DNA from 3 places in the Metabacillus sediminilitoris genome. Region 2 is predicted to be linked to each of the others. Evidence: predicted binding sites of a transcription regulator. Region 2 holds the regulator's gene; each other region holds the start of a gene.
What was found. Region 2 encodes LexA, which represses DNA repair genes until DNA is damaged. Its sites were predicted from a motif close to CGAACATATGTTCG; they were not measured.
Positions count from the first base shown of each region.

Region 1: ruvA (Holliday junction branch migration protein RuvA) is a predicted target of LexA. The motif match lies at 5,856-5,869, and genes of this name have one in related genera.
Region 3: recA (recombinase RecA) is a predicted target of LexA. The motif match lies at 6,482-6,495, and genes of this name have one in related genera.

Region 1 covers NZ_CP046266.1:4,205,236-4,216,213, reverse strand. The annotation lists gene nadC (carboxylating nicotinate-nucleotide diphosphorylase) at 1-708, shown strand, start outside; gene nadA (quinolinate synthase NadA) at 720-1,829, shown strand; partial or broken gene safA (SafA/ExsA family spore coat assembly protein) at 2,123-2,263, shown strand; gene GMB29_RS20310 (YhcN/YlaJ family sporulation lipoprotein) at 3,672-4,379, shown strand; gene GMB29_RS20305 (DUF8096 family protein) at 4,454-4,642, shown strand; gene GMB29_RS20300 (hypothetical protein) at 4,717-4,899, opposite strand; gene GMB29_RS20295 (BofC C-terminal domain-containing protein) at 5,107-5,640, shown strand; gene ruvA (Holliday junction branch migration protein RuvA) at 5,949-6,557, shown strand; gene ruvB (Holliday junction branch migration DNA helicase RuvB) at 6,568-7,572, shown strand; gene GMB29_RS20280 (DUF2905 domain-containing protein) at 7,565-7,765, shown strand; gene queA (tRNA preQ1(34) S-adenosylmethionine ribosyltransferase-isomerase QueA) at 7,796-8,824, shown strand; gene tgt (tRNA guanosine(34) transglycosylase Tgt) at 8,943-10,088, shown strand; gene yajC (preprotein translocase subunit YajC) at 10,115-10,375, shown strand; gene GMB29_RS20260 (TIGR04086 family membrane protein) at 10,422-10,808, opposite strand.
Region 2 covers NZ_CP046266.1:3,028,752-3,039,729, reverse strand. The annotation lists gene hflX (GTPase HflX) at 1-39, shown strand, start outside; gene GMB29_RS14365 (methionine gamma-lyase family protein) at 54-1,328, shown strand; gene GMB29_RS14360 (MerR family transcriptional regulator) at 1,430-1,831, shown strand; gene glnA (type I glutamate--ammonia ligase) at 1,893-3,227, shown strand; gene GMB29_RS14345 (YdbC family protein) at 3,666-3,887, shown strand; gene GMB29_RS14340 (pentapeptide repeat-containing protein) at 4,605-5,492, shown strand; gene lexA (transcriptional repressor LexA) at 6,237-6,860, opposite strand; gene yneA (cell division suppressor protein YneA) at 7,018-7,332, shown strand; gene GMB29_RS14325 (YneB family resolvase-like protein) at 7,400-8,059, shown strand; gene GMB29_RS14320 (CdaR family transcriptional regulator) at 8,193-9,296, opposite strand; gene GMB29_RS14315 (glycerate kinase family protein) at 9,608-10,792, shown strand; gene GMB29_RS14310 (2-keto-3-deoxygluconate permease) at 10,770-10,978, shown strand, end outside.
Region 3 covers NZ_CP046266.1:3,557,676-3,568,653, reverse strand. The annotation lists gene yfmH (EF-P 5-aminopentanol modification-associated protein YfmH) at 1-1,246, shown strand, start outside; gene ymfI (elongation factor P 5-aminopentanone reductase) at 1,324-2,046, shown strand; gene GMB29_RS17065 (DUF3243 domain-containing protein) at 2,124-2,381, shown strand; gene GMB29_RS17060 (YmfK family protein) at 2,591-3,385, shown strand; gene GMB29_RS17055 (helix-turn-helix domain-containing protein) at 3,394-4,284, shown strand; gene pgsA (CDP-diacylglycerol--glycerol-3-phosphate 3-phosphatidyltransferase) at 4,428-5,006, shown strand; gene GMB29_RS17045 (competence/damage-inducible protein A) at 5,031-6,281, shown strand; gene recA (recombinase RecA) at 6,565-7,605, shown strand; gene rny (ribonuclease Y) at 8,138-9,700, shown strand; gene GMB29_RS17030 (TIGR00282 family metallophosphoesterase) at 10,034-10,828, shown strand.

The DNA.
Region 1 (10,978 bases), 1.2 Mb from region 2:
AAAGAGGACGGTATATTAGCAGGAGTTGACGTCATTGCAGCAGGTTATTCTTTATTCGAACAAAAAGTGGATGTCATCTTAAAAAAACATGACGGAGATGTGTTGGAAAAAGGTGATATTATTGCAGAGATAGAGGGTCCGGTTTCAATTATCTTAAGCGGAGAACGGGTGATTTTAAACTTACTGCAACGTATGAGTGGAATTGCGACACTAACAAATAAGGCGAATCATCTACTTCAATCAGATCATACGAGAATATGTGACACGAGGAAAACGTCTCCGGGACTGAGAATGTTCGAAAAATATGCAGTTCGTTGCGGAGGAGGCTTTAACCATCGCTTTGGTTTATATGATGGGGTCATGATAAAGGACAATCATATTGCTTTTGCAGGCTCTATACTAAATGCTGTGAAAGAAGTCAGAGCAAAAACGGGTCATATGGTTAAAATTGAAGTTGAAATTGAGACCGAAGAACAACTGCTTGAAGCAATTGAGGCTGGTGCAGATGTGATTATGTTTGATAATCGATCTCCAGAAGAGGTTGCTAAATTTGCTGAGCTAACGCCAAAACATATTATAACAGAGGCATCAGGCGGAATAGGCCTTCATAATTTAGCAGACTATCGTGATACAAAGGTTGATTATATTTCATTAGGTATGTTAACACACTCATATAAATCATTAGATATAAGCTTAAATGTGAAATAGGGGGATATTCAATGGAATTATTAGATATTCTTGAACACGAGAAAAAAGAAATGATGCCAGAATCCTATAAAACACGTTCAATTGAAGAAATGGAACAGCGTGTTCTAGAAATTAAACAGGCATTTGGCTCAAAGCTTTATATTCCAGGGCATCACTATCAAAAAGATGAGGTTATTAAATTTTCAGATGTCACAGGTGATTCCCTGCAATTAGCGCAAGCAGCAGCTGTAAATAAAGATGCAGAATATATTGTCTTCTGTGGTGTTCATTTTATGGCTGAAACAGCAGATATGTTAACATCTGAGGGCCAAAAAGTTGTATTGCCTGATATGAGAGCAGGCTGTTCAATGGCTGATATGGCTGATATTGATCAAACAGATCGTGCTTGGGCACAACTACAACAATTATTTGGAGACACGATTCTTCCATTAACTTATGTAAACTCTACGGCGTCTATTAAAGCATTCGTAGGGAAAAATGGCGGAGCAACTGTAACATCCTCTAATGCAAAAAAAATGCTTCAGTGGGCGTTTACACAAAAGGAAAGGATATTATTTTTGCCTGACCAGCATCTCGGAAGAAATACAGCTTATGATTTAGGGATTCCCTTGGAGAAAATGGCCATTTGGAATCCAATAACAAATCAGTTGGAATATGATGGAGATGTTGAGGATGTTGTCGTTATTTTATGGAAAGGTCATTGTTCTGTACATGAGAATTTCACAGTAAGTAATATAGAGCATATTCGAAAGACAGAACCTGATATGAACATTATTGTTCACCCTGAATGCAGTCGAGAAGTGGTCGGTTTATCAGATTATGCTGGATCAACTAAATATATAATTGAAATGATCGAAGCAGCTGAGCCGGGTTCAAAATGGGCAATTGGAACGGAAATGAATCTTGTCAAACGTATTATTGATCAAAACCCAGATAAAAAAATTGTATCGTTAAATCCATATATGTGCCCATGTTTAACGATGAATCGAATTGATTTGCCGCATCTGTTATGGGCTTTAGAAGGTTTAGAAAAAGGTGAACTAACAAATCAAATCATTGTCCCTGCAGAAATTACAAAGGATGCTGTATTAGCATTAGATCGTATGCTTGCAAATGTATAATTAGTGTAAAGAAAAGGAGCTAACAATTTTGTTAGTTCCTTTTTATTTTTTTTTTACTACATAGTAGGAACCTTCAAAGGTTTCTTCCTATATAAGCAGGTTATCCAATTTTTAATACGAGTTTTAATCATAATTTTCATTTTCTCTTCATAAATTGTGATGAAGATTAGTGGAATTATGTTTAACGATTATAACATGAAAAACATAATCAATTTTATTTTGAAAATTGATTTATGTTAAAGCGACTCATCATGATGAGGCTAGATTCACTTTTATGCTTAGGAGGGAAAGCATTGAAAATTCATATTGTACAAAAAGGCGATACTCTTTGGAAGATTGCTAAAAAATATGGGGTTGATTTCGAAGAGTTAAAAAGCATGAACACTCAATTAAGCAATCCAGATTTAATTATGCCAGGAATGAAAATTAAAGTACCATCAGGCAATCCATCAGGCAATGTGGCGATTAAAAAAGAAGCACCAATGACTATGCCGGCACAAAAGAAAGAAATGCCTATGGTTGAACATCCTTTTGCAAAAGAAAAACCAAAGGAAGTTCTAGGTGTAGAAGATACTGTACCGAAGGAACCAATTCAAGAAAAACCATCAAAACCTTATATACCTCCTGTACCAAATGTTCAACATCCGGTATATACTGGCTTAGATGTGAATAATTATTATACGGTGAATATGGCGATGATGCCGCAAATGGCAGCCCCGCAATTGCCGCCTAAACCTGAAAATGTTTTGCCAGAAATGACAAAAGCTGAGGAAGATACGTATAAGGAACCCGCTAAAGAAAAGCCATATTACGAAAAAACAGAACAACAAGAGGAGGCTTTTGAAGAGATGGCGAATATGCCGAATATATCAAACATACCAAATATACCAAATATGCAAATGCCTGCATATACTGCTCCAGCGATGTACCAACCGTATTATTGTCCGCCACCATATATAGTGCCTGTTTCACCTATATTACCTGGAAGCGGATTGTGTCCTCCAGGACCATATCATCCAATGCCATATGGTTATGACCCAGCAATGATGCCAAATCAGCCATACCCAACAGCTGTAAGTCCAGCTGAATATGATGAAGATGAAAATATGGCTCCTTTAGCAAACCAGCCATACCCGCAAGAAATGGCTCCAGCTCAATATGGACCAGGATTTCCTGTAAATCCATATGCGGGAGTTCCAGTCTCACCAGTATTACCCGGATCTGGTTACTATCCTAATCAAGTCTTAGGGGCATATAATGAAGATATGGATGATGATTATGATTACGAAAATCAAGCACCAGCAGCAAATATGCCATATCCACAAGCTGTTGCACCAGCATATGCTCCTAATCCACATGATTGCGGATGTGGGGGGCCGGCTCAAGCTCAAGGATATCCGCATCATCAAGGTTTTCATTATGGCTATCCAATGCAACAACCTTTTGCGGGCTATCCAATGCAGCAGCCATTTGCGGGTTATCCAATGCAACAGCCATTTGCGGGCTATCCAATGCAACCAATGCAACAAATGCAGCCGCAATCTATGGCTTCACAAGGGTATAATCCAACTCAATTTTCACCACAAGATGGTCAACTATTCGGAACACCTAATTTTGATGATCGGGAAGAAGACGAGGATTAAAATAAAAAATAAAGCAGAAGAATTTCTTCTGCTTTATTTTTTTCTATCGTGATAAAAGTATACATTTTTACATTACCCATTATTTAATGTTGTTACCGTTAAGTAACAGTTTGATCTCCCTTCTAAAGGTACAAGCTATTGAATGAGCATTATTGCTCTTTTTGAAAGTAACCACAGGGGGGTTTTTGTATTGAATAAAATGAAAAAAGCTTCTGCGTTATCAGCCATTGCGATTATATCAACAAGCCTAGCTGCTTGTAATGCAAACCAAGGTGCATTAGATACAAGACAAAATGACAATGCACAGCCTATGGGATACTATTCAAATGAAGATACGAATGTCGATAACGAGGGTCCTGTTACTGAAATGATGGACGGAATGAATAATGAAAACAATGATAATTATTTTCGTCGAGTCAACGATCGTAATCAAAATCGTAATATGACAAATCAAACAGTTCCACTTGGAGATCGTGATAATGGTCTAGTAAGAGATAATCGTTATAGCCATAACGATGAAAATTATCATGGTCATATAAGAAATGTTGGGACGAACCAACGTGAAGAAGGAAAAACTGCACAACAGGTTAGGAATGCAGTAGAAAAAATGAATCATGTTGATGAAGCACGTGTCTTAGTTACGGATAACAATATCATTGTTGCAGTAGATACTCAGGGAACGGAAGAAAATCAATTAAAAGATAAAATTAGAAAACAAGTTCAAAAAGTGGCAAAAGGAAGAAATGTACAAGTAGTTACAGATGAAGGTACATTTACTCGAGTCCGAAATATTGATAATGATATTCAAAACGGAGTAGACAGAAATAATGTTGATACGGATATCAATAATTTAATGGATGATTTAGGGGATGCAATTGAACGACCTTTTAATAATAATCGCGACTAAATGACAAGGGGATTTCCCCTTGTTTTTTTCCATGTTATGATAGAAATTATACTATTTATTCGTAGGTGATATGTATGGATGAAGTAAAACCAAAAAGAGAAACAAAAGGAATAGATACATCAATTGTTTATGATTTCAAAGAATACCCTGATGAAATAAGCGGCAGATGTGATAATTGTGGTAACACATTATTTAAAAGTTCTGTAAAAGATTTTATCTTTCTTAGAGAATGCAGAGAATGCGGCATGAAGAAGAGTATTTAGTATCAAAAGTTTCATAAAAGGAAAAGTCACTCAGATGAAGGAGAATTGACAGTTGAGTGACTTTTTTGCATAAACTATTTGTTAAATAAATCCCTTACGCCTTTATAAATGAGGATTAGTGAGAAGACAAGAACTGCTAATGCTCCAATAACTGTTGTAAATGGTGTTAAACTAGCTAAGAAACCTGTTAATGTTACCTCAATTAGTGCAAAGCCAGATAAAATACCAGCTAAATATAAGAAAATCCAATTATTCATGGTCATCCCTCCTTTTACTAACAATATATGTCCCAAAGGTATGTGGAGTTTAATGATAATGCCTATAAAAGAATAATATTTCAGAAAAATAAATAGCGGACTTGAAATTTATTATTATTGCTTAAACTTTCTATTATTGGTCACAATAATAAATGATCTGATTTGTTAATTAGTTTTGTACGAATTTAAATGAACGAGGTGAGCTAGATGAGCATGTTTCATCACAGTCGCATCCTTACCGTTTTTGTTTTATTTACAGTGTTTTTTAGTATTACGTTAATAAACGGTAATCAAAAAAATCTAAAAGCAGAAGAAATAATGGATCATGTACCTCTAACTATAAAAGTCGTTTTACAGCGAACATATCTCGATGGGGAGTTAAGTGAGGAAGTAAAAAGTGAGAAAATTTTTTCCATGGATGATTTCTGGACTACTTATCATGAATGGCAATTAATTGATCAAAATAAAGAAAGAATCATTATAAGAAAAAAGATAGATGATATTTCGCCACTTTTAAAAACAAATGGCTACTTCGGCATTTCTGGAGATGGCACATTATCAATATTTAATGGAAAACCTGAAACAAATGATGTTATACAATCTTTTTTTCAAATTGATATAAAAAAACTAGAAAGCCATAAACATGATGAATTAATGGAAGGGATAAGAATTCAAACGAAAAATCAGTATTTAGAAGTTCTAGAAACGCTTGAAAACTATTCTAAACCAGCCAAAAAATAAACAAGGGCTTTCATTAAATAAGTCAGCTTATAGAGGTAATACCTAGTCCTCTGTCATTTTATAAGACCGACATTTCTGCCTGTAAATATGAGATAATTAGGCGCTTCACTCATTAAGGGTAAAAACCCGAATGAGTGTTTTTTTTGTTATAAAATTCTTTTCAAATAATTTCGAAAAATACCAAGCTCTTGTTTTTAATGGTATGATAGATCATAGGAACAATTGTACGCATACTACTTGCAAAATTTCCTTCTGATTCTAACTTTTTTTTGTTACAATGAGGTACAGTCGCATGAGAGGTGAATATTTTGATTGAATTTATTAAAGGGTTTGTGGATCATGTGACACCGGAATATATCGTCATAGATCATAATGGCTTAGGCTATCAAATACATACACCGAATCCGTTCATTTATAAAAAAAGCAAACAAGATGAAATTATCATTTATACATATCAGCATGTTCGTGAAGATATATTAGCTTTATACGGCTTTCAATCTAGGGAAGAAAAAGCTTTATTTATGAAACTTCTTAATGTTACAGGAATTGGCCCAAAAGGCGCACTGGCAATCCTTGCTTTTGGCGATCCATCACAGGTGGTAGAGGCAATTGAAAATGAAAATGATACATTTCTCGTTAAGTTTCCTGGGGTTGGTAAAAAAACGGCACGCCAAATTATTTTGGATTTAAAAGGTAAACTTGGCGATGTGGCCGCTTTATATGGACCAAACCTCTTTACACATGAAGATATGGAAGAAAAACAAACAGCAAACACAGCCTTGAATGAAGCTATTGAGGCATTAAAAGTGTTAGGATATGCTGAGCGTGAAATAAAAAAAGTGGTCCCATTACTGCAAGAAGAAAGATTAACGACAGATCAATATGTTAAAAAAGCATTGCAAAAGCTATTGAAGTAAGGTGATAAACATGGATGAACGCCTTGTATCAAGTGAAGCAGATGGACAGGAATCCTATATTGAGCAAAGCTTGAGGCCTCAAACTTTAGCACAATATATTGGACAAGATAAAGTGAAAGAAAATTTAAAAGTGTTCATTGAAGCGGCAAAGCTGCGGAGTGAAACACTAGATCATGTATTATTATATGGTCCTCCAGGTTTAGGGAAGACAACATTAGCTACCATAATTGCAAACGAAATGGGTGTGAATATTCGAACAACTTCTGGACCTGCGATTGAACGTCCGGGTGATTTAGCAGCTGTTTTAACAGCTCTTGAGCCTGGAGATGTATTGTTTATTGATGAAATCCATCGTTTACATCGCTCGATAGAAGAAGTGTTATATCCTGCCATGGAAGATTTTTGTCTCGATATTGTCATCGGTAAAGGTTCCTCAGCTAGGTCAGTTCGTTTAGATCTCCCGCCATTTACGCTTATTGGAGCAACAACAAGGGTCGGTTTATTAACCGCACCGCTTCGGGATAGATTTGGTGTTTTGTGCAGATTAGAGTACTATAATGAAAAACAGCTGGCACATATCATTGAACGTACGGCTGATATTCTTGAAATGGGTATAGAAGAAGATGGAGCCACTGAAATGGCAAGAAGGTCAAGAGGTACTCCGAGAATTGCCAATCGATTACTTAGAAGGGTAAGAGATTTTGCTCAAGTTATGGGAGCTGAGATAATCACTAATGATTTAACGATTGAAGCACTTGAACGGCTTCAAGTTGATAAATTAGGGTTGGATCATATTGATCATAAACTGCTTTTAGGTATTATTGAAAAATTCCGTGGAGGACCGGTTGGGATTGATACAATTTCGGCAACAATAGGAGAAGAGGCTCATACGATTGAAGATGTGTATGAACCTTATTTACTTCAAATAGGTTTTTTACAAAGAACTCCTAGGGGCAGAATTGTAACTGATCTTGTTTACCGCCATTTCCAAATGGAGGTGCCGAATAATGACTGATTTTCCAAAGATTTTAATGATCATTGGTGGTTTGCTTTTAGTCATAGGTTTTTTTATGCAATTTATTGGGAAACTACCAGGTGATATTATCTTTAAAAAAGGGAATACAACCGTGTTTTTCCCAATTGTCACATGCATTGTGATTAGCATCGTCCTTTCATTGATATTATCATTATTGGGCAGGTTTAAATAATGTAAGCTATTTTAGAAAAAGGTGAATGTTTTGAAGGTAGAATTATTTGATTTTCATCTTCCAGAAGAATTAATTGCACAAGTTCCATTAAAGGATAGAGATGCATCAAGACTAATGGTTCTTCATAAGGAAACAGGTGAAATCCAACATGAGACTTTTAAGTCCATCATAGATTATTTTCATCCTGGTGATTGCCTTGTTTTAAATAACACAAGGGTAATGCCAGCAAGGCTGTTTGGGGTAAAAGAAGATACTGGGGCAAGTATTGAGGTTTTATTATTAAAACAACAAGAGGCGGATGTTTGGGAAACGTTGGTTAAACCGGCGAAAAGGGTAAAGGAAGGAACAGTCATTTCTTTTGGTTCCGGTGTCCTGAAAGCAACATGTGTCGGTACAAGTGACCATGGCGGACGATTACTCCATTTTGACTATGAAGGAATCTTTTATGAAATTCTTGATTCACTTGGAGAAATGCCATTACCGCCTTATATAAAAGAACAATTGGATGATCGTGAACGATATCAAACTGTTTTTTCACGTGAAATTGGTTCTGCAGCAGCTCCGACTGCAGGCTTGCACTTTACGAAAGAAATACTCCAGCAATTAAAAGATAAAGGCATTCATATTACGTTTATTACTCTACATGTTGGTTTAGGTACATTCCGTCCGGTTAATGCAGATACAGTAGAAGAACATGAAATGCATGCAGAGTTCTATCAAATGACAGAAGATACGGCAGCACTGTTAAATGAGGTTAGAGCAAAAGGTGGGCGTATTATTTCAGTTGGAACAACATCTACTAGAACACTTGAGACGATCGCGTCAAAACATGATGGGAAATTTGCAACAGATAGTGGCTGGACGAATATTTTTATCTATCCAGGCTATGAATTTAAGGGGATTGATGGAATGATTACGAACTTCCACCTTCCTAAATCTTCACTCATTATGTTAGTAAGTGCCCTTGCATCAAGAAATCATGTATTAAATGCATATGAAACAGCTGTTAAAGAAAAATATCGATTTTTTAGCTTTGGAGATGCTATGCTTATCATCTAAATTTAAATCATCAGGATATTAGCAGTGCTCCAACTTCATTGCAAGAGCGCCATTACACGTGGATGCCTATTGTCCAAGCCGCAAGGCGCTTACGCATTTTTATTAAGGAGGAAAAAAGGTGTCAACATCACCAATTCGTTACGAACATATAAAAACCTGTAAACAAACAGGAGCAAGGTTAGGTAAGGTGCATACTCCGCATGGCAGCTTTGAAACACCAGTCTTTATGCCGGTTGGTACACTTGCCACAGTGAAAACAATGTCTCCAGAAGATCTGAAAGAAATGGGAGCAGGTATTATTTTAAGTAATACTTATCATTTATGGCTTCGTCCTGGCAATGAAATTGTAAAAGAAGCCGGTGGTTTACATAAGTTTATGAACTGGGATCGTGCGATTTTAACAGATTCGGGCGGATTCCAGGTATTTAGTCTAAGTGATATGAGAAGAATTGAAGAAGAGGGTGTCCATTTCCGTAACCATCTAAACGGGGACAAGCTTTTCCTTTCTCCAGAAAAGGCTATGCAGATACAGAATGATTTAGGTTCTGATATTATGATGGCTTTTGATGAATGTCCACCGTATCCAGCTGAATATGATTATATGAAGAAATCAGTTGAACGTACTAGCCGATGGGCGGAACGTTGTCTGGAAGCTCATAAACGACCTGACGTACAAGGCTTATTTGGGATCATCCAAGGTGGAGAATATGAGGAATTACGTAAACAAAGTGCAAGGGATTTAGTTTCGTTAGATTTTCCAGGTTATGCCGTGGGTGGTTTATCTGTTGGTGAACCGAAAGATGTCATGAATCGTGTTCTTGAATTTACGACTCCACTTATGCCTGCAAATAAACCGCGATATTTAATGGGGGTGGGTTCACCTGATTCATTAATTGACGGAGCTATTCGTGGAATTGATATGTTCGATTGTGTACTGCCAACTCGTATTGCACGTAATGGAACATTGATGACAAGTGAAGGTCGTTTGGTTGTTAAGAATGCAAAATATGCAAAAGATTTCGGACCATTAGACCCGAATTGCGATTGTTATACATGTCGAAATTATTCACGAGCTTATATTCGTCATTTAATAAAATGTGACGAAACATTCGGATTAAGATTAACTTCTTATCATAATCTATATTTTCTGGTAAACTTAATGGAGAACGTAAGGCAAGCTATCCGTGAAGATCGTTTAGGCGATTTCCGCGATGAATTTTTTGAACAATATGGCTTTAATAAGCCGAATGCGAAAAACTTTTAAGCATGCTTGAAAGGGGGGAAATGTAAATGGATATGTTAACAACAGTACTACCTTTAGTTCTTATGTTTGCAATTTTTTATTTCTTGCTGATTCGTCCGCAGCAAAAGCAGCAAAAAGCGGTACGTGAGATGCAAAGCAGCCTTCAAAAAGGCGATAAAATTGTAACAATTGGCGGACTACACGGTATTTTAGATTCAATCGATGAAGATAAGATTGTTTTAAAAGTTGGTGACGGAACTCGTATGACGTTCGATCGTCGCTCAATTCGTGAAGTCGTAAAAGACTAAATACATAGCAGTACAATAAAAATCAGGGTTTATATAAACCCTGATTTTATTTACTCTCTCTTGAAGAAGTCATATTAACACCAAAAACTCCTCCAATCATTGCTACTATTAAAAAACCTCCATGATACAACGTTTCTTCCATCGTAAAAATTTGTCCATATCCTAAAAACTTAAAAAGAAAGATAATCAATGAGTAAAGCAGGGCAGTTACTCCACCAACTAACCAACCTTTTTCCTTTCCATTTCCGCCAGCTACAAATCCGCCGATAAATAAAGCTAAAATAGAAAGGCCTAAAAGCAGCCAAGTGATAGATGATTCAGTTAGACTAGTGAATTTTAACAGAGAAGCAAAGATCAAGCTTGTTACTAATGCAATCACAAAAATAGTGATAAGTCCATAAAGGATGGCTTTTCCCCATTTTTTTGTTTCCATAAGTGTTCCTCCTATGTGAATTCATATTCAAGCTTGTTGCAGCTCGTCTTAATACAGAATATTCATAGAAGAAAAAAATAGAATATAAATATTATGTTGAACCCTACTCGATTAATGATCTTGATAAAACATTTATCATAAATGAAGATTTTAAGATTACTTACATAAAA
Region 2 (10,978 bases):
GTCAAAGGACAACTAGAGAAGTATACTAAAAGAGGTTAAAAGAGGTAAAGGATATGTTTAATTATTTAAAACACGGGAGAACTCTTGCCCCAATAGTCAAAAAAATAGAAGAGCAGATTAAAGATATACTTGATAATATAGAGAGACAAAGTGAAGCAAATCAATTTCGCGTTTTGAGAAGTTTTCAAAAGCATCGTGTAAGTGATTCCCATTTCATTCCAACTACTGGTTATGGATATGACGATATAGGCAGAGATACATTAGAGGCTATATACGCTGAAGTATTCGGTGGTGAGGCAGGGTTGGTAAGACCCCAAATTATTTCTGGAACGCATGCGATTTCAATTGCATTATTTGGTATATTAAGACCTGGTGATGAACTTGTTTATATAACAGGAAAGCCATACGATACTCTTGAAGAAATAGTCGGAATTCGTGGAAACGGAGTAGGATCATTAAAGGAATTTCAGATTGATTATAAAACCGTAAATCTGCAAGATAATGGTACAATCGATTTCAACGCTGTGAAAAATGCTATTTCTTCAAAAACGAAAATGATTGGAATCCAACGTTCAAAAGGATATGCAACACGTCCTTCTTTCACAATTGCTGAGATTCAAGAAATGATCAGTTATGTTAAAACTCTAAAAGATGATGTTGTTGTCTTTGTAGATAATTGTTATGGTGAATTTGTTGAGGAACTAGAACCGTGTCATGTAGGCGCAGATTTAATGGCTGGATCTTTAATAAAAAATCCAGGCGGAGGTATCGCTAAAACTGGAGGATATATTGTAGGAAAACAACCTTTAGTTGAAGCTTGTTCCTATCGGATGACATCTCCAGGGATTGGTGCTGAAGCAGGTGCGTCACTTTTTAGTTTACAGGAAATGTACCAGGGCTTTTTCTTAGCACCGCATGTAGTCGGACAAGCATTAAAAGGTGCAATATTCACAGCTGCATTTTTAGAAGTACTTGGCTTAAAAACAAACCCACTATGGAATAGTGTAAGGACAGATTTGATTCAATCAGTTCAATTTGATGATCCAAAGCTAATGGTGGCCTTTTGCCAAGCAATTCAATATGCGTCACCAATTAATTCACATGTTACACCATACCCTAATTATATGCCTGGCTATGAAGATGATGTTATAATGGCAGCGGGTACATTTATTCAAGGCGCAAGTATAGAACTTTCTGCAGATGGACCGCTAAGAGCACCATATGTTGCTTATGTTCAAGGCGGACTAACATATTCACATGTTAAAATTGCCATTTGTACGGCTATTGATTCATTAATTGATCAAGGATTAATCTCAGTAAATAGCTAACTAGTAAATAAACTTTTTCTATGTTATAAATTCTACCATATTCTTGACAGATAATATTACATAATATATAATGAATATAGATAAAAAAAGGAGCCAACAACATGAGTGATAATATTCGACGCTCAATGCCCCTCTTTCCAATTGGAATTGTTATGCAGCTAACAGAACTTTCTGCAAGACAAATTCGATATTACGAAGAAAATGAATTGATTTTTCCAGCGAGAACAGAAACCAACCGAAGAGTTTTTTCATTTAATGATGTCGATAAGTTATTAGAAATTCGCTCATTAATTGAACAAGGGGTAAATCTTGCAGGGATTAAACAAATTTTTTCTCGTAAAGAAACGACACATAATGTCGATCAACAAGAGCAAACTAAAACTGTTGAAAAACCAGATCTTACAGATGCTGAGCTTCGTAAGCTTTTGAAATCAGAATTAATGCAAGCCGGCCGTAATCGTCCTTCATTAAGACACGGGGACATGTCAAGATTTTTCCAATGAGTATATGTAATAAATTAAATATAAATATACTTTTTTCACACAAGAGAGGAGAATTTTTTCAATGGCTAAATATTCAAGAGAAGATATTATAAGCTTAGTTAAAGATAACAATGTTAAGTATATCCGTTTACAATTTACAGATATTTTAGGGACAATTAAAAACGTTGAAATCCCTGTAAGCCAACTTGATAAGGCATTAGACAACAAAATGATGTTTGACGGATCTTCAATTGAAGGCTTCGTACGTATTGAAGAATCTGATATGTATCTTTATCCAGATCTAGATACTTTCGTAATCTTCCCTTGGACAGCTGAAAAAGGTAAAGTAGCTCGTTTTATCTGTGACATTTATAATCCAGATGGAACTCCATTTGCTGGTGATCCACGTAACAATCTTCGCCGCATCTTAGGAGAAATGGAAGAGCTTGGATTTACTGATTTTAACTTAGGACCTGAGCCAGAATTCTTCTTATTTAAATTAGATGAAAAAGGCGAACCAACATTAGAGCTTAACGATAATGGCGGTTACTTTGACTTAGCACCAACTGATTTAGGTGAAAACTGCCGTCGTGATATCGTGTTAGAGCTGGAAGAAATGGGCTTTGAAATTGAAGCATCACACCATGAGGTGGCACCTGGTCAACATGAAATTGATTTTAAATATGCTGGTGCAATTAAAGCATGTGATGATATTCAAACATTTAAACTAGTTGTTAAAACAATTGCTCGTAAACATGGTTTACACGCGACATTCATGCCAAAACCACTATTTGGTGTAAATGGTTCAGGTATGCACATGAACTTATCTTTATTCCGTAATGGTGAGAATGCATTCTTGGATACTAGTGCTGATTTACAATTAAGTGATACAGCAAGACAATTTATTGCAGGGATTATCAAACATGCACCATCATTTACTGCAGTAACAAATCCAACAGTTAACTCATATAAACGTCTTGTACCAGGCTATGAAGCACCATGTTATGTTGCTTGGTCTGCACAAAACAGAAGTCCATTAATTCGTATTCCTGCTTCACGCGGCTTAAGTACTCGTGTTGAAGTACGTAGCGTTGATCCTGCTGCAAACCCATACTTAGCAATGAGTGTTCTTTTAGCAGCTGGACTAGAAGGAATCAAAAATGGTCTTGAAGCACCAAAACCAATCGATCGTAACATCTATGTAATGACAAAAGAAGAACGCGTAGAAAATGGAATTGTTGATCTACCAGCTACTCTTGCACAAGCATTGGATTTATTAAAAGCAGACAGCACAATGAAAGCTGCATTAGGTGAGCACTTATTTGAGCATTTCATTGAAGCAAAAGAAATTGAGTGGGATATGTTCCGTACACAAGTACACCCATGGGAAAGAGAACAATACATGTCAATGTATTAATAAGTATAACCCTTGACACTTCTGGTGTTGAGGGTTTTTATTTTTGTAAACATAATATTCTTCTTAGTCTTTTGAATAAACAAACGCACAATTTCCCCACATTTTTTAAGTACTTTTAATCGATAATGTCGCCCAAGATATGCAAATTTCTCATCACTGACAATCTCCTTTGGAGAAGCTGGATCTACGACGACTTCTTCAAGTTCATAAATTCTCTTTATGATCGAGGGAGCTTTTTTATAAAAAATTGTTTGTATGAATCAAATCCGGCTGGTGGTAGCTTGTATGTATTCCACTGAGTAATTAAATGTGGTTTTCCCGTATTGAAAGCTGTGCATGATGTTACTCTCCCTAAAATAGGTTTTATTATGCTTGGCCAAACTACCAATGAATGATTTATTATAGTTGTAGAAATAAAAAAAAGAGGAGATGTAGATTTTGGCAAATATAAAATTTGAAATACAAGAAAAGCTAGGAACAATTTCTGAAGGAGCAAAGGGTTGGAAAAAGGAGCTGAACCTTATAAGCTGGAATGGGCGTGATCCAAAATATGATTTGCGTGACTGGGATCAAGACAATGAAAAGATGGGTAAAGGAATTACACTTTCTAAGGATGAGTTAATACAATTAAAAGAAATTTTAAATAGGATGGATTTATAAATTTTATGATTTCTATTTTGAAAAATTGAAGAGCAATTATATAGAAAACCTGTTAAAACCGTAAACACAAGGTATTTATCTTGTGGTGTTATGGCGGCAAGTAGATCAATATTTCTCCAAATTAATCTGTTATAATCAGATCCAATCCTTGACAGGGAAGGTTTACAGGTGCTATACAATCATACAATAAATAGACTCCTTTTTTTCTGACTTGCTTCGCATAGTTACGGTCTTTTTTGTTAAAAAATTTGAAGTTGCAGTATCATGTCAAAACAAAGTAACCCGTAGAGATATTTTCTATGGGTTTTTCCTTCAAATTCAACATTTAGAGAGTATAGTTTCTTTGTATAAAAGGTTAATTCACCACTATTTTCACACCCATAAAACCACCCGTAATTAACCCACAGAAGTTTGAAAGGAATAAATGAAATGAAAAGGAAATATAGGAATTAATTATATCAGTCAATTCGAATGAACTTAATTTTTTAAAATAAGAAAGTATATGTTCCGAACACAAGTGCACTAATGGGAAAAAGAACAATACATGTTAATGTGACCTTTTTGATTTCCCGTAAGATGCTTTTATAAAATTTTCTAAAATAACAATAATTGACAGTAAATTAACACAGTGATAATATAATAAAATTGGAAAGCACTTGTTTACAAGATTTATATTCATATAGAAATAGTAATGAAAATTCAAAGGATGTGCCCGTGTTGTTTGAGAATGATAATGATAGAAATACAATAAGCCACAATAGTCACAATAGTCACAATAGTCACAATTATCTTCGTGCTGACTGTGAAAACTGCTTTGGCTTGTGTTGTGTAGCGTTACCCTTTGCTGCTTCAGCAGATTTTGCGATGGATAAGGACGCTGGTAAACCTTGTACTAATTTAAAATCAGACTATAGTTGTAGTATTCACAAAAGCCTGAGACAGCACGGATATAAAGGGTGTACTGTATTTGATTGCTTCGGAGCAGGACAAAAAGTTTCAAATGTCACTTTTGAAGGGATCAATTGGAGAAAAGATACAGATATAGCAAAGAAAATGTTTGATGTGTTTCCAATTATGCAACAACTTCATGAGATGCTCTGGTATCTGACCGAAGCACTGACGTTGAAAGCATCTCGACTGATTCACAGTGAGCTGCACTTTGCTCTCGACAAAACGGAACAACTTACAAAGCTTCGTGCTGATTCACTCATTGATCTAGATATTCCATTACATCGGAAAGAAGTGAACACTTTACTTTTAAAGACAAGTGAACTAGTACGGAAAGAGTCACTTCTCCAATATAAGAGCTCTATAAATAGGCGGAAGATCGACCATAGAGGGGCAGATCTTATGGGGGCAAACCTTAGAGGGGCAGATCTCAAAGGAGCCAACTTGAGAGGGGCATATCTCATTGCTGCTGATCTTCAATATGCGGACTTGAGATTCGCTGATTTTATCGGTGCTGATTTAAGGGATGCTGACATAAGGGGGGCGGACCTGACAGGGAGTATCTTTCTCACTCAAGTACAGATTAATTCGGCGAAGGGCGATGCAAGTACAAAAATACCAATCTTGCTTTCTCGACCAACACATTGGTTCGAATAAAAATGATATTCAAATCCAACATTACCTGTTAGAGATAGTAGAGACAGATGAACTATTTAATTTTAACACGTTGTAAAAGCGAATCATTGACATCTGGATGTTACTTTTGTTCCAGAGGTTCGTAAATATTACATATTAAGGATACAGAAATTTAGCATTAGAAAAAATTTCTGTATCCTTATTATTTTTACATTCGGCCAATGTTAACTAGTAAAATGTATAAGCGAAAGAGATAATCAACAATCAGCTAATAGGAAATCACGTTGCTCTGTATTCAGAAATCATAATGATTGGTATAATTGATGAACATTAATTGTACAAACATATTTGAAACAATAGATAAGATCAAAATACTTGAAAGTGAATTTTTAATAGGTTTAGAGTATGAAGAAAGTTTAATAATTATTTCTGAAAACATTTTGATGTAAAGTCAATTTCAAAAAATTCTATTTGGATAAATATGCTGAAACGAATGAACAATTCGCTCATTTTATTGAAGATAAAGGAGACGTTCAGCGATATTTAACAGGTGAGGATCCTATTACGATTGTGAAGCCATTGGTACATCGGAAAGTGTTGTAAGGAATTGTGTAATGTAATACGAAGAACATGGTTTAGAAGTGTTGTTTAAAAGATCCTATAGTTTAAAAAGTCCTTAATAATATGAATGATAAAGTAAAAACTGCACCTGCAATTGTTAGATTGTATCCAACAATTGCAGGTGCAGTTCAAATTGGCAAGAGTTTAATGTATTGAACGGTACACACCAATTACTTTACCTAAAATAGAAACATTGCGTAAAATAATTGGTTCCATTGTAGAATTTTCAGGTTGTAAACGGATATAATCCTTTTCCTTAAAGAATCGCTTACACGTTGCTTCATCTTCCTCTGTCATTGCAACAACGATATCGCCATTATTCGCAGTTTGCTGTTGTCTTACAATGACCATATCTCCATCAAGGATTCCAGCCTCTATCATACTTTCACCCATAATTTCTAACATAAAAATATGTTCATCGTCAGTAGCGTATTTGTCTGGAAGCGGAAAATATTCTTCTACATTTTCAATTGCAGTAATAGGTAGACCAGCTGTTACTTTACCGATAACTGGAACATTTATAACCTTGCTTTTTGGGATGTGTAAGGAGTCATCCTCTTCGAGTATCTCAATTGCTCTAGGTTTTGTTGGATCACGTCGAATTAATCCCTTTGATTCTAACCTAGCTAAGTGCCCGTGAACAGTAGAGCTAGATGCTAATCCAACTGCCTCGCCAATTTCACGTACAGAGGGTGGATACCCTTTCTTTTGTACTTCATCTTTTATAAAGCTTAAGATATCTTGTTGTCTTTTTGATAGTTTCGTCATCCTCTGAGACACCTCGGATTCCTATAATATATGTTTATTATAGCATCTTTTTCCTATTAATACAAACATAAGTTCGAGAAAAAAGATTGACTAGAACAATCGTTCGTATTATACTCAATTTATAAATGCGAACAAATATTCTTATGGGGTGATTAATATGAAAAAAGAGTCAATGATCTACATCTTTTCATTTTTTGTGGTATTAGTAGCTGTTTTTGGGGCCGTTTCTTATACAGGTACAAAAGAAAGTTTAGAAAAATATCATCAAGTTGAAATTAAAGAAGGTGACAGTTTATGGAGTATTGCCGAAGAATATTCAGTTAACACAAAAATATCAAAACAAGAATTTGTTGTGTGGGTACAGGAAAAAAACGAAATTCATTCAAGTATAATTAAGCCAGGCGATTTAGTTTATGTACCAGTAGAAAGAGAGCAGGAGCATCAAATTGAACAGATTGCCAGTAGTAAATAAAATGTAGTTTTTACTTTTTTAATTTAGATTAGGTATAGTCATATATAAATCATTTGGGGAGTTAAAAATGAAGGCTATTATTTATTGTCGTGTTAGTACAGAAAAAGAAACACAGGATTCATCAATTGAAAGACAAAGAGAAGAATTAGAAAAGCTAGCGTGTTTACATAAAATTGAAATTATAAAGATTATTGAAGAACGGCATAGTGGATTTGATATCGATCGAGAAGGAATGATAGAAGCATTAGCGCTGTTAAAAGATAAACAAGCTAACATTCTTCTTGTTCAAGATGATACCCGCTTAGGGAGAGGTCATGCAAAAATAGCTATCTTACATGAAATAAGGAAATTAGATGCGAAGGTTTTTACACTTACAGAACAAGGAGAGCCTGAATTATCAGAAAGTGATCTTATGGTATTGAATATTCTTGCAACGGTTGAAGAATTTCAAAGGAAACTTGTAAACTATAAAATCAGTAGAGGTATGAATAGAGCTATAAAAAAGGGGTATAGACCTCAAGATAATTTATCGAATTTAGAAAGTGGAGGAGGTCGTGAAAAAATTGAAGTTCCAATTGAGGAGATATTAAAACTACGTCAAAAAAAGTTAACCTTTCATGAAATAGCTGCTACTCTAAGAGGTGTAGGATTTGATGTTAGTAAAGCAACAGTTCACAGAAGATATAAGGAATACATTGAAAAGCATATGGAAGATGCACAAAATTAATTGAAAGAGAGCAACATAATGAATGCATTGCTCTCGTTAATTTAATGACTCTTTTTTATAAAGACTTTCATATGTGTGCGCTTTCAAATAATATTTTTTATATATTGTTTTACCTATTATTGATTATTACTTTTCAGTTAGTAGTAGAGAGTTTATTTACATACATCCAAATAGCTAATTGAAGAGGAACTGAATCTTTAAAAACTTGTGGATCATAGCCTGTTTCTTCTTTTATTTTTTTTAATCGATAAATAAGAGTATTTCTATGGATAAATAGTTTACTTGCTGTTTCAGTAATATTAAAATTACATTGAAAAAATGCTTGTAATGTTTCAATTACTTTTGCATCTATTGTTGGGAAGATTCTCTCTAAAAAACGTTTTTTCAAATCCTCATCAATCTGAATAATAAGTGCTTCTGCTTCCATATTAGAGTATGAATTAAATGATAGTTCTCTAACTTTTCCAATCGATAACGCAATTTCTGATTCATTAAAGGATACTTTTAGCATTTCTCTTGTGTAAACAGGAGTACCGTAGCCTATTTTACATTGTATTTGTAATTTAGTTAGCATGTCTTGAATAATGTTGATTTTATCTATTGCCTGTTTACTAGAAATACCGGAAGACAGAATAAACATTCTGCCAACTTCTAGAAACCCAATAAGTGTGCATTTTTTATTAAATATCTCTTCAAGTTTTCTAATTAGTGATTGACTTTGTATTTTTATCAATTTGATTTCTATTAAAAACATATGAAAAGGTGGAATCAGATTAATTTGTAATAATTCAAGCCTTTGATCAATAAAGTCATAATTAGGTTTTTCTTTTACTAATTCAACAAACGTTTCTTCTTTTGATCTAGCCTGCCATTCTGATTGAGTAGCTAAATATGACTGTTTAATCATCATCTCAGTAGTCATTTTTACGAGTTCACCAAATTCTTCTACTTCGTTTTGTTCTCCGGTTATTCCGATGACTCCAATAATTTTATTTTGGAATTCAATTGGCAGATTAATTCCTATTTTACTTCCTCTCCACTGATCTTTGTTATGTTTTGTAATAACTAAAGGCTTTCCAGACTTAATGACATGAAATCCACCTTCATGGAAATAACTTATTCGAGTTGAATCTCCTGAAGCAATAATTGTCCCAGTAGGATCCATGATATTTATATTGCGATTTAAACGTCTCATCGTTTCTTTAACAATTTCTTCTGCAATTTCTTGAGTTAACAATTTGTACACATCCTCATTGTCTCATTTGTAAGATTTATAGTGGAATTGTAAAAAGACTTTCAATTTATATCTGAATTATATAGTTAATGACAAATTTTAAAGTTCCTCTGAGCTAACTAGATGAAAGCGGAAAATTAATTCTTGAGAGGCATTTAGCTTTTTTATTTATAGTAAACAAAAAATTCTTAAAAATATACACTATTTTTATTTAATATGAACAAAGCTATTTCTCGGTACTATTTATATAATAAACTTAACCTATATTGAACAAGGTTAATAAAAATGTAAGCGCTAACCAGGGGGTGGATACCATAAAAATTGTCATAGCACCAGATTCTTTTAAAGGAAGCGTTAGTGCATTAGAGGCTGCGGTTGCAATTGAAAAAGGAATTAAAAATTATCTTCCATATGCTGAAACTGTATTAGTTCCTGTTGCAGATGGGGGAGAAGGTACAATGGACAGTCTTGTTGAAGCTACTACAGGAAAAAAAGTATCAGTGAAAGTAAAGGGGCCAATAGAAAAAGATGTATTAGCGGAATATGGAATGCTAGGTGATGGAAAAACATGCATTATTGAAATGGCAAGTGCATCTGGCTTAAATTTAGTTCCTGCTAATTTGAGAAATCCATTGAAAGCGACAACATATGGTACAGGACAATTAATTAAGGAAGCATTAAATAATGGATGTCGTCATTTTATTCTGGGTATTGGTGGAAGTGCAACAAATGATGGTGGTATTGGAATGCTTCAAGCATTAGGAATGAAGTTACTAGATATTAATGGTAATGAAATTTGCCTGGGAGCTGAAGAAATAGACAAAATCGCCACAATTGATGATAGCACATTTGATAAAAGAATTGCTGAATCATCATTTCTACTTGCTTCGGACGTGCAAAATCCACTTATAGGTTTAAATGGAGCATCATATGTATTTGGTCCACAAAAAGGAGCGACACCTAAAATGGTCGAAGAATTAGATCGAAAGCTTCGTCATTTTGCTGAGAAAGTTGAAGAATTAACAGGTATACGACTCCATGATAGACCTGGTGCAGGAGCAGCTGGGGGATTAGGAGGGGCTTTTCTAGCATTTTTTCCAGTTAATATGAGGCGAGGTATAGATATTGTCATTGAGTATACAAATTTTGCTCATGCATTAACAGGAGCTGATCTTGTCATAACAGGTGAGGGGCAGATCGATTTCCAAACTGCGTCAGGTAAAACTCCTATGGGTATTGCACAAGAAGCTCAAAAATGGGGGATCCCAACGATTGTATTAGCTGGATCAATAGGTAAGGGGATTGATGAGTTATATCAATATGGAATTCGAAGTATCCATAGTATTGTAAACGCTCCCATGGATCTTGATGAGGCATTTGAGAAGGCTACTTTCTTACTCGAACAAGCAGCTGAACAAGTTTTACGTACTTTTTCCATTCATAATTCGAAATTCGTTAAACAAGGGGGAGATGTTAATGAAAATAAAACAATCTATTGAAAAAGTTCCTGGTGGTTTAATGGTTGTTCCACTTTTGTTAGGTGCACTAATAAATACAATCGATCAACTGCATATCCCATTTATTATGGATTTTCTAAAAGTATTAGGTGTTGCTCCTACTGAAGAAGGAAACTATGAAATGCTTAAGATTGGCGGTTTTTCAGAAGCATTGTTTAAAAACGGCTC
Region 3 (10,978 bases), 530 kb from region 2:
TTATCATGAAAAAATGGATAATGGACTCGAAGTCTATGTATTGCCAAAAAAGGGCTTTAACAAAACTTATGCAACCTTTACAACGAAATATGGATCAATCGATAATCGATTTGTCCCTCTTAATAAAGATGAAATGGTCACAGTTCCTGATGGTATTGCTCATTTTCTGGAGCATAAGCTTTTTGAAAAAGAAGACGGTGATGTGTTCCAACAGTTCAGTAAACAAGGGGCTTCTGCAAATGCTTTTACATCATTTACAAGAACGGCCTACCTCTTTTCTAGTACAAGTAATGTAGAGAAAAATCTTGAAACATTAATTGATTTTGTTCAATCACCTTATTTTTCTGAAAAAACGGTTGAAAAGGAAAAAGGGATTATTGGTCAGGAGATAAACATGTATGATGACAATCCTGATTGGCGTCTATACTTCGGACTAATTCAAAATCTCTATCAACAACATCCGGTAAGAATCGATATAGCTGGAACGATTGATTCAATTGCTAAAATTACGAAGGATTCCTTGTATGAGTGCTATCATACATTTTACCATCCTAGTAATTTGCTTTTATTTATTGTAGGTGCTGTTGAACCAGAAGCAATCTTGAAGCAAGTTAGAGAAAATCAACAGAAAAAGGAATTCACATCTCAATCCGAAATTAAGCGAGAATTTCCTAATGAGCCGAATGAAGTGTATAAAAAGATTGAAAAATTGTCGATGAATGTTCAAAGTTCAAAATGTTTAGTAGGTTTAAAAGCAAAAAATCCAAATCGTACAGGAAAAGATTTATTAAAATATGAGCTTTCAATGAACGTTTTATTAGATATTCTTTTCAGTAAAAGTTCTCAACATTATGAAAAACTTTATAGTGAAGGCTTAATCGACGATACGTTTAGTTATGATTATACCGAAGAGAATGGGTTTGGCTTCGCAATGATCGGTGGAGATACCGAAGATCCAGATAAGCTTGCTGAACAAATTAAAAGCATTCTATTTAAAGCTAAGAACGAAGGCGTTGATTTTTCAAATTTTGAAGCTGCGAAGAATAAAAAGATAGGTGCATTTTTAAGAGCCGTTAATTCACCAGAATATATCGCAAATCAATTTACAAGATATGCTTTTAACGAAATGAATCTTTTTGATGTCGTCCCAACTCTTGAATCGCTTACACAGGAAGATATTACCACAATCCTCAATGAAGCTATTGAGGAAGAATTATTCACTGTATGTCAGGTCGTTCCAAAGTGAAATTAAATGACTATGATATACTTATATGACTAATGGAAAGGTCTGACAAATGTCAGACCTTTTTTGAGGAGGAAAACATGGAAAAGTATGCTTTAATTACTGGTGCCAGCGGCGGGATCGGCACTGCAATCGTAGAGAAACTTATTGAAGATGGATATCACATATATGTTCATTATCATCAAAATGAACGTGCAATTAATGAATTAATAAAAGCTTATGAACCATACAAAAAGATGTTGTTACCGATTCAAGCTGATTTAACAAATCATAATGGAGTGCAAAAACTTATAAATCAAATCACTATGCCGATTGATTTACTAGTATTAAATAGCGGTATTAGTTATTACGGATTAGTAACAGATATGAGTGATGAGGAAATTGAGCAAATGATTGCATTACATATATCGAGCCCATTTCGATTAACACAAAAGCTTATCCCTGCTATGGTAAAGAAACGTGAGGGGAATATTATCGTTATATCATCGATATGGGGGATTGTTGGAGCATCTTGTGAGGTCTTGTATTCAATGGTTAAAGGGGGACAAAATTCATTTGTTAAAGCACTAGCAAAAGAGCTTGCTCCAAGCAATATCCGTGTAAATGCTATTGCGCCTGGAGCGATTAAAACCCGAATGCTTTCAAATTTTACTGAAGAGGAATTAAAAGCATTAGAAGATGAAATTCCCCTTGGAAGATTAGGTAACCCTAATGAGGTTGCCCAAACTGTTTCATTTTTAGCATCGAAGAACTCTTCCTATATTACTGGACAAGTGATATCGGTAAATGGAGGATGGAGTTAAATAAATCAAATTAAATAGAATAAAAACTTTTTGAAATGGAACAATAAACTTGTAACAATAATAAAGGAGGTACTCCTATGGCTGTTTTAGAAAATTGGGATGAGTGGAAAAATTTCCTTGGTGATCGTTTACATCATGCACAAAATGAAGGAATGAACGAGCAAGTCATCAATAACTTAGCATTTGAAGTTGGTGACTATTTAGCAAAACAAGTTGACCCTAAAAACACTCAAGAGAGAGTACTAGCAGATCTTTGGAGTGTAGCATCAGAACAAGAGCAACATGCTATTGCAAGTATGATGGTAAAGCTTGTTCAAAATAACGGATCACATTAAGAAGAGAGGAGATATCCTCTCTTTTTCATTATGATCATTAAAGGGTTTCATTTATATCTTTTTTGGATAAAGAAGAAGAAATGATTTGTTTTTGTTTACAAGCTAGGAACGTTTAATCGTTATGGTTTCGTTTTTATATAAATGGTCTTTCTTCTTTTTGATAAATCATTTATTATTAGTAATAGTGGTTGTTTAAAGGGGGACTAAACTTGTCATTTGAATGGTATTTGGAATATGAGATTCAAAAAAATCGACCTGGGCTCCTTGGAGATGTATCATCATTATTAGGGATGTTATCAATCAATATCATTACCATTAATGGTGTCGATGATTCTAGGCGTGGACTATTAATGAAATGTGAAAGCAATGATCAAATTCGCAGACTTGAATCAATTCTAAAAACAATGGACAATATAACTGTTACAAAGCTAAGGGTTCCAAAGCTTCGTGATAAGTTAGCTGTAAGACATGGACGATACATACAAAGAGATGCTGACGATAAAAAAACATTTCGATTTGTACGTGATGAACTTGGACTATTAGTTGATTTTATGGCAGAATTATATAAACAGGATGGACATAAATTAATTGGTATCCGCGGTATGCCAAGGGTAGGTAAAACAGAATCTATTGTGGCTTCGAGCGTTTGTGCTAACAAAAAGTGGTTATTTGTTTCTTCTACATTATTAAAGCAAACAATCCGCAGCCAACTGATAGCTGATGAATATAATGCAGACAATGTCTTTATAATTGATGGAATCGTTTCTACAAGAAGAGGATCTGATCAACATTTACAGTTAGTTAGAGAAATTATGAGACTTTCTGCAACAAAAGTAGTAGAACATCCTGATATTTTTGTTCAAAATACAGAATATACAATTGAAGATTTTGATTATATAATAGAAATTCGAAATGAGCCTGATGAGGAAATTACATATAAAGATGTTGAAGAACCTCAAACGATGTTTGATTCTTCCGGTCTTTCAGGCGGCTTTGACTTTTAGATTATGGGGTGTTACGGTTGAGTGAATTAGGAAATCGACTGAAACAAGCAAGAGAAGAAAAGAATATTAGCTTGGATGACCTTCAGGATTTAACAAAAATTCAGAAGCGTTACCTAATTGGTATAGAAGAAGGCAATTATTCGATGATACCAGGAAAATTCTATGTTCGTGCTTTTATTAAGCAATACGCAGAAGCAGTTAATTTAGATCCAGAAATGCTTTTTGAAGAATATAAAAACGAAGTTCCAAGTACATATAACGATGATTTACCAGAACAACTATCAAGAGTAAAAACACATAAGCAACTCCCTAAAACTGCTTCTAAATTTCTTGATCTTTTACCTAAATTACTAATTGGTGCTATTATTATTATTATTGCGATCGTGATTTGGGTATGGAGACAAAACGCCAATGAGACTGATCAAGTGAAAGAATCCACTGAAGAAGTTGAAAATGAGAACGAATATAAGAACAATGTAGAAAATACGACATCTACTGACAAAGAAGAAAAAGCAGTGAAAGAAGATGTAAAAGAAGGTTCATCAGTTGAGGAAAAAACAGAGCCTGAAGAGGAAAAACCTGCTCAAACAATTACCGTTAAAGGTGTTAATGGTTCTACAACAACATATGAACTCGCTGGATCAGAAAAATTTGAACTTGAGGTAATTGCGAAAGATCGAACATGGGTTAGTGTTAAAAATGGAAAAGGTAAAAGCTTTTTTGGTGCTGAGATTCCTAAAGGGGAATCAAAAGTAACGGATCTTACTGCTGAATCAGAAATTACTGTGAGAGTAGGAAATGTTCCGGGTACTGATTTGAAAATCAATGGTGAACTACTCCAATATGAGGATACAAAAACAACACCACAAAACATTACTATTATTTATACTAAACAATAGGGACTAACTCATGTTAATGTGTTTGATACCTTCCCCAACAAATATTGTCCTGTAAAGCTATAAATGTTGGGGAAAGGTATTAGACTATTGGTGGGTAGTCCCATTTTTTGTTTTCTAAATATATGACTCACGGAGGGAAAAACATGAATTTACCTAATAAAATAACGATATCGAGGATCTTTTTAATTCCAGTATTTATGATTATCATGCTTGCACCATTCAATTGGGGAGAACTGACATTTGGTAATGAAACCATTTTAGTCACTCATTTAGTCGGAGCAATTCTTTTTATTGTTGCCTCGACAACAGACTGGATAGATGGGTATTATGCACGAAAACTAAACCAGGTGACAAACCTTGGGAAATTTCTTGATCCTTTAGCGGACAAGCTCCTTGTTTCTGCCGCTTTAATTATATTGGTTCAACTAAATCTTGCACCATCTTGGATGGTTATTCTAATCATTAGCCGTGAATTTGCTGTTACTGGTTTAAGAGCAATCTTGGCTGGTGAAGGGGAAGTTGTTGCGGCAAACATGTTAGGGAAAATAAAAACGTGGACACAAATTATTGCCATTTCTGCGCTGCTCCTACATAACTTGCCGTTTGAATTTATTAATCTTCCATTTGCACAGATTTCACTTTGGGTTGCTACCTTTTTTACTGTAATATCTGGCTGGGATTATTTTAATAAAAACAAACATGTCTTTATAAACTCAAAGTGATCTAAATGATCAGGAGGAATTCCAATGAATATACGTACAGAAATAATTGCTGTTGGCTCTGAATTATTACTAGGTCAAATTGTAAATAGCAATGCTCAATTTCTTTCTCAGCAGCTAGCAGAACTTGGGATGAATGTTTATTACCATACAGTTGTCGGTGACAATCCGACACGATTAGAGCAAGCTATTGATGTTGCCAAAAAACGTTCTAATATCATTATTTTTACTGGAGGTCTCGGACCTACAAAAGACGATTTGACAAAAGAAACGATTTCAAATGCACTTGGAAAGAAACTTGTGTTTGATCAAGAGGCGTTAGATAGTATTGAAAACTATTTTGTGCAATCAAAAAGAATCATGTCAGAAAATAATAAGAAGCAAGCCCTTGTACTTGAAGGTTCATACATATTGAAAAATGATTTCGGTATGGCACCTGGCATGGCATTAGAGGCTGATCAAACGATTTACATGCTGTTACCAGGTCCGCCGAGTGAAATGAAGCCAATGTTCAAAAATTATGGCCGAGAATATTTCCAAAAACAACTTGGATTCCAAGAAAAGATTATTTCTCGTGTGGTAAGATACTTTGGAATTGGAGAATCACAGCTAGAAACTGATATACAAGACATCATAGACGAACAAGTTAACCCTACTGTTGCACCATTAGCTGGTGATGGGGAGGTTACCCTTCGATTAACTGCAAAGCATGTTGATGAACTGGTTGCAAATCAACTTTTAAACGAACTAGAGCAAAAGATTAATCAACGTGTTGGTGAATTTTTTTACGGTTATGAACAGACAACACTCCCACTAGAACTTAAAAAGCTGTTAATAGAAAAGCAAAAAACGATTTCTGCAGCAGAAAGTTTAACTGGTGGAATGTTTTCTGAACAAATAACAGCGTTGGATGGTGTTTCCCAATTCTTTAAAGGAAGTATTGTCAGCTATTCAAATCAAATGAAAGCTCAAATACTAAAAGTCTCACCACAAACTCTTCAGGAATATGGGGCTGTCAGTGAACAATGTGCAAAGGAAATGGCAGATCAAATCCGAAAGTTATCGAATAGCGATATTGGTATTAGTTTTACAGGTGTTGCAGGACCGGAACCTCATGAAGGCCAGCCAGTAGGTACCGTGTTTATTGGCATTTCGATGCAAAATAGGGAAACTCAAGTGTATTCATTTCATTTTGTTGGAACAAGGAAAGGAATACGTGTTCGAACGGTAAAGTATGGATGTCATTATTTAGTTAAACTATTAACTGAAATAGAATGATATAATAGACTCTCCTAATCATTCTTACATGATTGCTTACTTGAGAGATTCAAATAGGATCTAATTCTTTAGATCCTATTTTTGTGTGAATCTTTTCAGATGATCGAAAAATAGTTTTTACTATTAGATTTACTAGTCATTTTTAAATTATTTTACAAGCAAAAAGGGAAGTTTAGAATCATTTTCTAGTTAAAAATAATCGAATGAATGTTCGATTTTTTACTTGGCAAACGATAAAAAAAGGGGTATATTAATTATAGATTCAATTAAAGGAGGAAATTTAGTGAGCGATCGTCAAGCTGCCTTAGATATGGCGTTAAAACAAATAGAAAAGCAATTCGGTAAAGGTTCAATTATGAAATTAGGGGAACAAACAGATAGAAAGATTTCAACTTCACCAAGTGGCTCGTTAGCACTTGATGCCGCATTAGGAGTAGGTGGATACCCGCGTGGTAGAATTATAGAGATCTATGGTCCAGAGAGCTCTGGTAAAACAACTGTAGCCCTACATGCTATTGCAGAAGTCCAACAGCAAGGTGGGCAAGCAGCATTTATTGATGCTGAGCATGCGCTTGACCCTGTATATGCCCAAAAACTTGGTGTTAATATAGATGAGCTATTGCTTTCTCAGCCGGATACTGGAGAACAAGCACTTGAAATCGCAGAAGCACTTGTACGTAGTGGTGCTGTTGACATTCTTGTAATTGACTCAGTCGCGGCGTTAGTTCCGAAAGCGGAAATTGAAGGTGAGATGGGTGATTCTCACGTTGGTCTTCAAGCTCGTTTAATGTCACAGGCATTACGTAAACTATCAGGTGCGATTAATAAATCAAAAACAATCGCTATTTTCATCAATCAAATTCGTGAAAAGATTGGCATTATGTTCGGTAACCCTGAAACAACACCAGGTGGACGTGCGTTAAAGTTCTATTCATCTGTTCGCCTAGAGGTTCGTCGTGCAGAAACTCTTAAGCAAGGTAACGATATGGTTGGGAACAGAACGAAAATCAAGATTGTGAAAAACAAAGTCGCACCACCATTCAAAGTAGCTGAAATAGATATTATGTATGGTGAAGGGATCTCAAAAGAAGGAGAAATTATTGATTTAGGATCAGAGCTTGATATCGTGCAAAAAAGTGGTTCATGGTACTCATATAATGAAGAACGCTTAGGTCAAGGTCGTGAAAATGCGAAACAATTTTTAAAAGAAAATCCTGCACTCCGTATAGAGATACAAGAAAAAATCCGCAGTCATTATGGTTTAGATGAAGAAGCTCTTTTACCTGAAGAAAGTCAAGAAGAATTAGATTTACAAAATGATTAAAAAGGGCATCAGCCCTTTTTTTATTAATTCATAAAATATTTTTAAATAATAACTATATATAAAAATAATATTTTCATCATCCTATATTTTAATAAAATAATAGAATACATAATTCTCTTATTATAATTAACATATTTGGATATAATCTTCAGAAGAAATGCGTCAAAACTATATATAATATGACATAATTCTACAAACGCATCACTTATTTTCGACAATTGGAATAACAGCTACATGATTGGCAATTGGTTGAGTACCTTTAATCGTTATCATGACAGGCTTGACAAGAAAAATACACACATTTACAATTAGGATGTATATTTTACAATTTTGTAGAATGATGATTGAAGCATTTTGAAAGCAAAAAATGTTGGTACTTGAATTTGTCTTCCTAACAATTCGAATAAGACGTAAAGTTCAACATGGAATCTAAAGCTTTGTGCTGTATGTTGACAACTTATAATTGAACAATGTACATGCCGACACTTTAATCTAGAAAAAAAACAAGTTCATAGCAAGAGGAGGTGTAATGATGGACATCGTATCAATAATCATCTCCATTTTGCTTGGCCTAATCGTCGGTGCAGTTGTTGGCTATTTTATTCGTAAATCTATTGCCGAAGCGAAAATTGCAGGAGCAAATCATGCTGCTGAACAAATTCTCGAAAAAGCAAAGCGTGATGCAGAAGCTACGAAAAAAGAAGCACTTCTTGAAGCAAAGGATGAAATCCACAAATTGCGAACAGAAGCAGAGCAGGAAGTTCGTGAAAGACGAAACGAACTTCAAAAACAAGAAAATCGCTTATTACAGAAGGAAGAGAATCTTGACCGTAAGGACGAGTCTTTAGATAAACGAGAAGTTATGCTAGAGAAAAAAGAAGGTTCTCTGAATGAAAGACAACAGCATATTGAAGAGATGGAAAGCAAAGTGGACGAAATCGTGCGTAAACAGCAAACAGAGCTTGAACGCATATCAAGCCTTACACGAGATGAAGCAAAGTCGATCATTCTTGAAAAGGTTGAAAATGAGCTGTCACATGATATCGCTATAATGATTAAAGATAGCGAAAATCGTGCTAAGGAAGAGGCTGACAAGAAAGCTAAAGATATTCTGTCGCTTGCTATTCAACGTTGTGCAGCAGATCATGTAGCTGAAACTACTGTTTCTGTTGTAAATCTTCCAAATGATGAAATGAAGGGCCGTATTATTGGACGTGAAGGACGTAATATACGAACATTAGAAACTTTGACGGGTATAGATCTAATTATTGATGATACTCCTGAAGCAGTTATTTTATCAGGGTTTGATCCTATTCGAAGAGAAACAGCAAGAATCGCGCTTGACAAACTTGTTCAAGATGGTCGTATTCATCCTGCTCGAATTGAAGAAATGGTCGAGAAATCTCGACGTGAGGTTGATGAACACATCCGTGAAGTTGGAGAGCAAACATCGTTTGAGGTTGGTGTACATGGACTTCATCCGGATTTAATTAAAATATTAGGTCGTTTGAAATTCCGAACAAGTTACGGACAAAACGTGTTGAAACACTCAATGGAAGTTGCATACTTAGCAGGTCTTATGGCTGCAGAACTTGGAGAAGATGTGTTATTAGCTAAAAGAGCTGGTCTACTGCATGATATCGGTAAAGCGATTGACCATGAAGTTGAAGGAAGTCACGTAGAGATTGGTGTGGAACTTGGAACAAAATATAAAGAGCATCCTGTTGTGATTAACAGTATTGCTTCACATCATGGTGACACAGAACCAACGTCAATCATTGCCGTTATAGTTGCAGCAGCAGATGCGTTATCAGCTGCTAGACCTGGTGCTCGAAGTGAGACGCTTGAAAACTATATTCGCCGTCTAGAAAAACTTGAGGAGATCTCTGAATCTTATGACGGTGTTGAGAAGTCGTTTGCGATACAAGCAGGTCGTGAAGTACGAATTATGGTAAAACCAGACAGTATTGACGATCTACAAGCACATCGCCTGGCTAGAGACATCCGTAAAAGAATTGAAGAAGAACTTGATTATCCAGGTCACATTAAAGTTACTGTTATTCGTGAAACAAGAGCTGTTGAATATGCAAAATAAAGTGGTGCAGAAATGCGCCACTTTATTTTTTTAAAAGGCTCTTTTTCTCTAAGAGATTGTTGCTTTTAAATCGAAAATTATTTAAGGTTGATTGGAGCAGATTGCGAGACTCCTGCATAGAGCAGCGGGACAGGTGAGACTAATGCGTGCGTTTACGCCGTAGAGGATCACAGCAAGCCCCGCGGAAATAGAACATCCTCTCGCTGCAATCAACCACACCGCACTACTTGATAAATAGCAATAAAGTTTGCGAAAACAGCTTTTTAAAATATGTGTAAGACTAAGTTTCGTAAAGAATCGAAAAGAAAACTGATAGTAGAGAGGGCCTCAATTATGAAAATATTATTTGTTGGTGATGTATTTGGATCACCTGGTCGAGAAATGGTTAAAGAATACCTGCCGAAATTAAAAACGAAATATAATCCGCATGTGGTTATTATTAATGGGGAGAATGCTGCACATGGAAAAGGAATAACAGAAAAAATATATCAGCAGTTCATAGAATATGGTGCACATGTTATTACAATGGGGAATCATACATGGGATAATCGTGAAATATTTGACTTCATTGATCAAGCAAATAAAATGATTCGACCTGCTAATTTTCCAGAGGATAACCCTGGTAAAGGAATAGCTTTTGTAACAACTGCAGGAAAAGAAATAGCGGTCATTAACCTACAAGGGCGCGCTTTTTTACCACCATCTGATTGTCCTTTTAAAAAAGCAGATGAACTTATTGCAGAAGCAAAAAAGAGGACTTCGATTATCTTTGTGGATTTCCATGCTGAAGCAACAAGTGAAAAGCAAGCTATGGGTTGGTATTTAGATGGAAAAGTATCAGCTGTAGTAGGTACCCATACACATGTACAAACTGCAGACGAGCGTATTTTAGATAAAGGTACGGCGTTCATAACAGATGTAGGAATGACTGGACCATACGATGGTATATTAGGGGTTAACCGTGAGATGATTTTGAAAAGGTTTTTAACCAATTTACCTGTCAGACATGATGTGGCAGAAGGAAGGACACAATTAAGTGCAGTTGTCATAGACATTAATGAAAAAACTGGTCAAGCAAAAAAAATTGACCGAATTCTTATTAATGATGACCATATGTTTTTTGAATAAGTTAAGTTTACAGTAAAAACTACATGGATAAAAAATACGAGAACTTAGTGGGTGAATATGATTGTAGAGATTTCAGGGTGTTGAGTTGATTAAAATTTTCAAATTAATGTACGAACAAGCAGGAATACTTTCCATTTCTAGTGAATATAG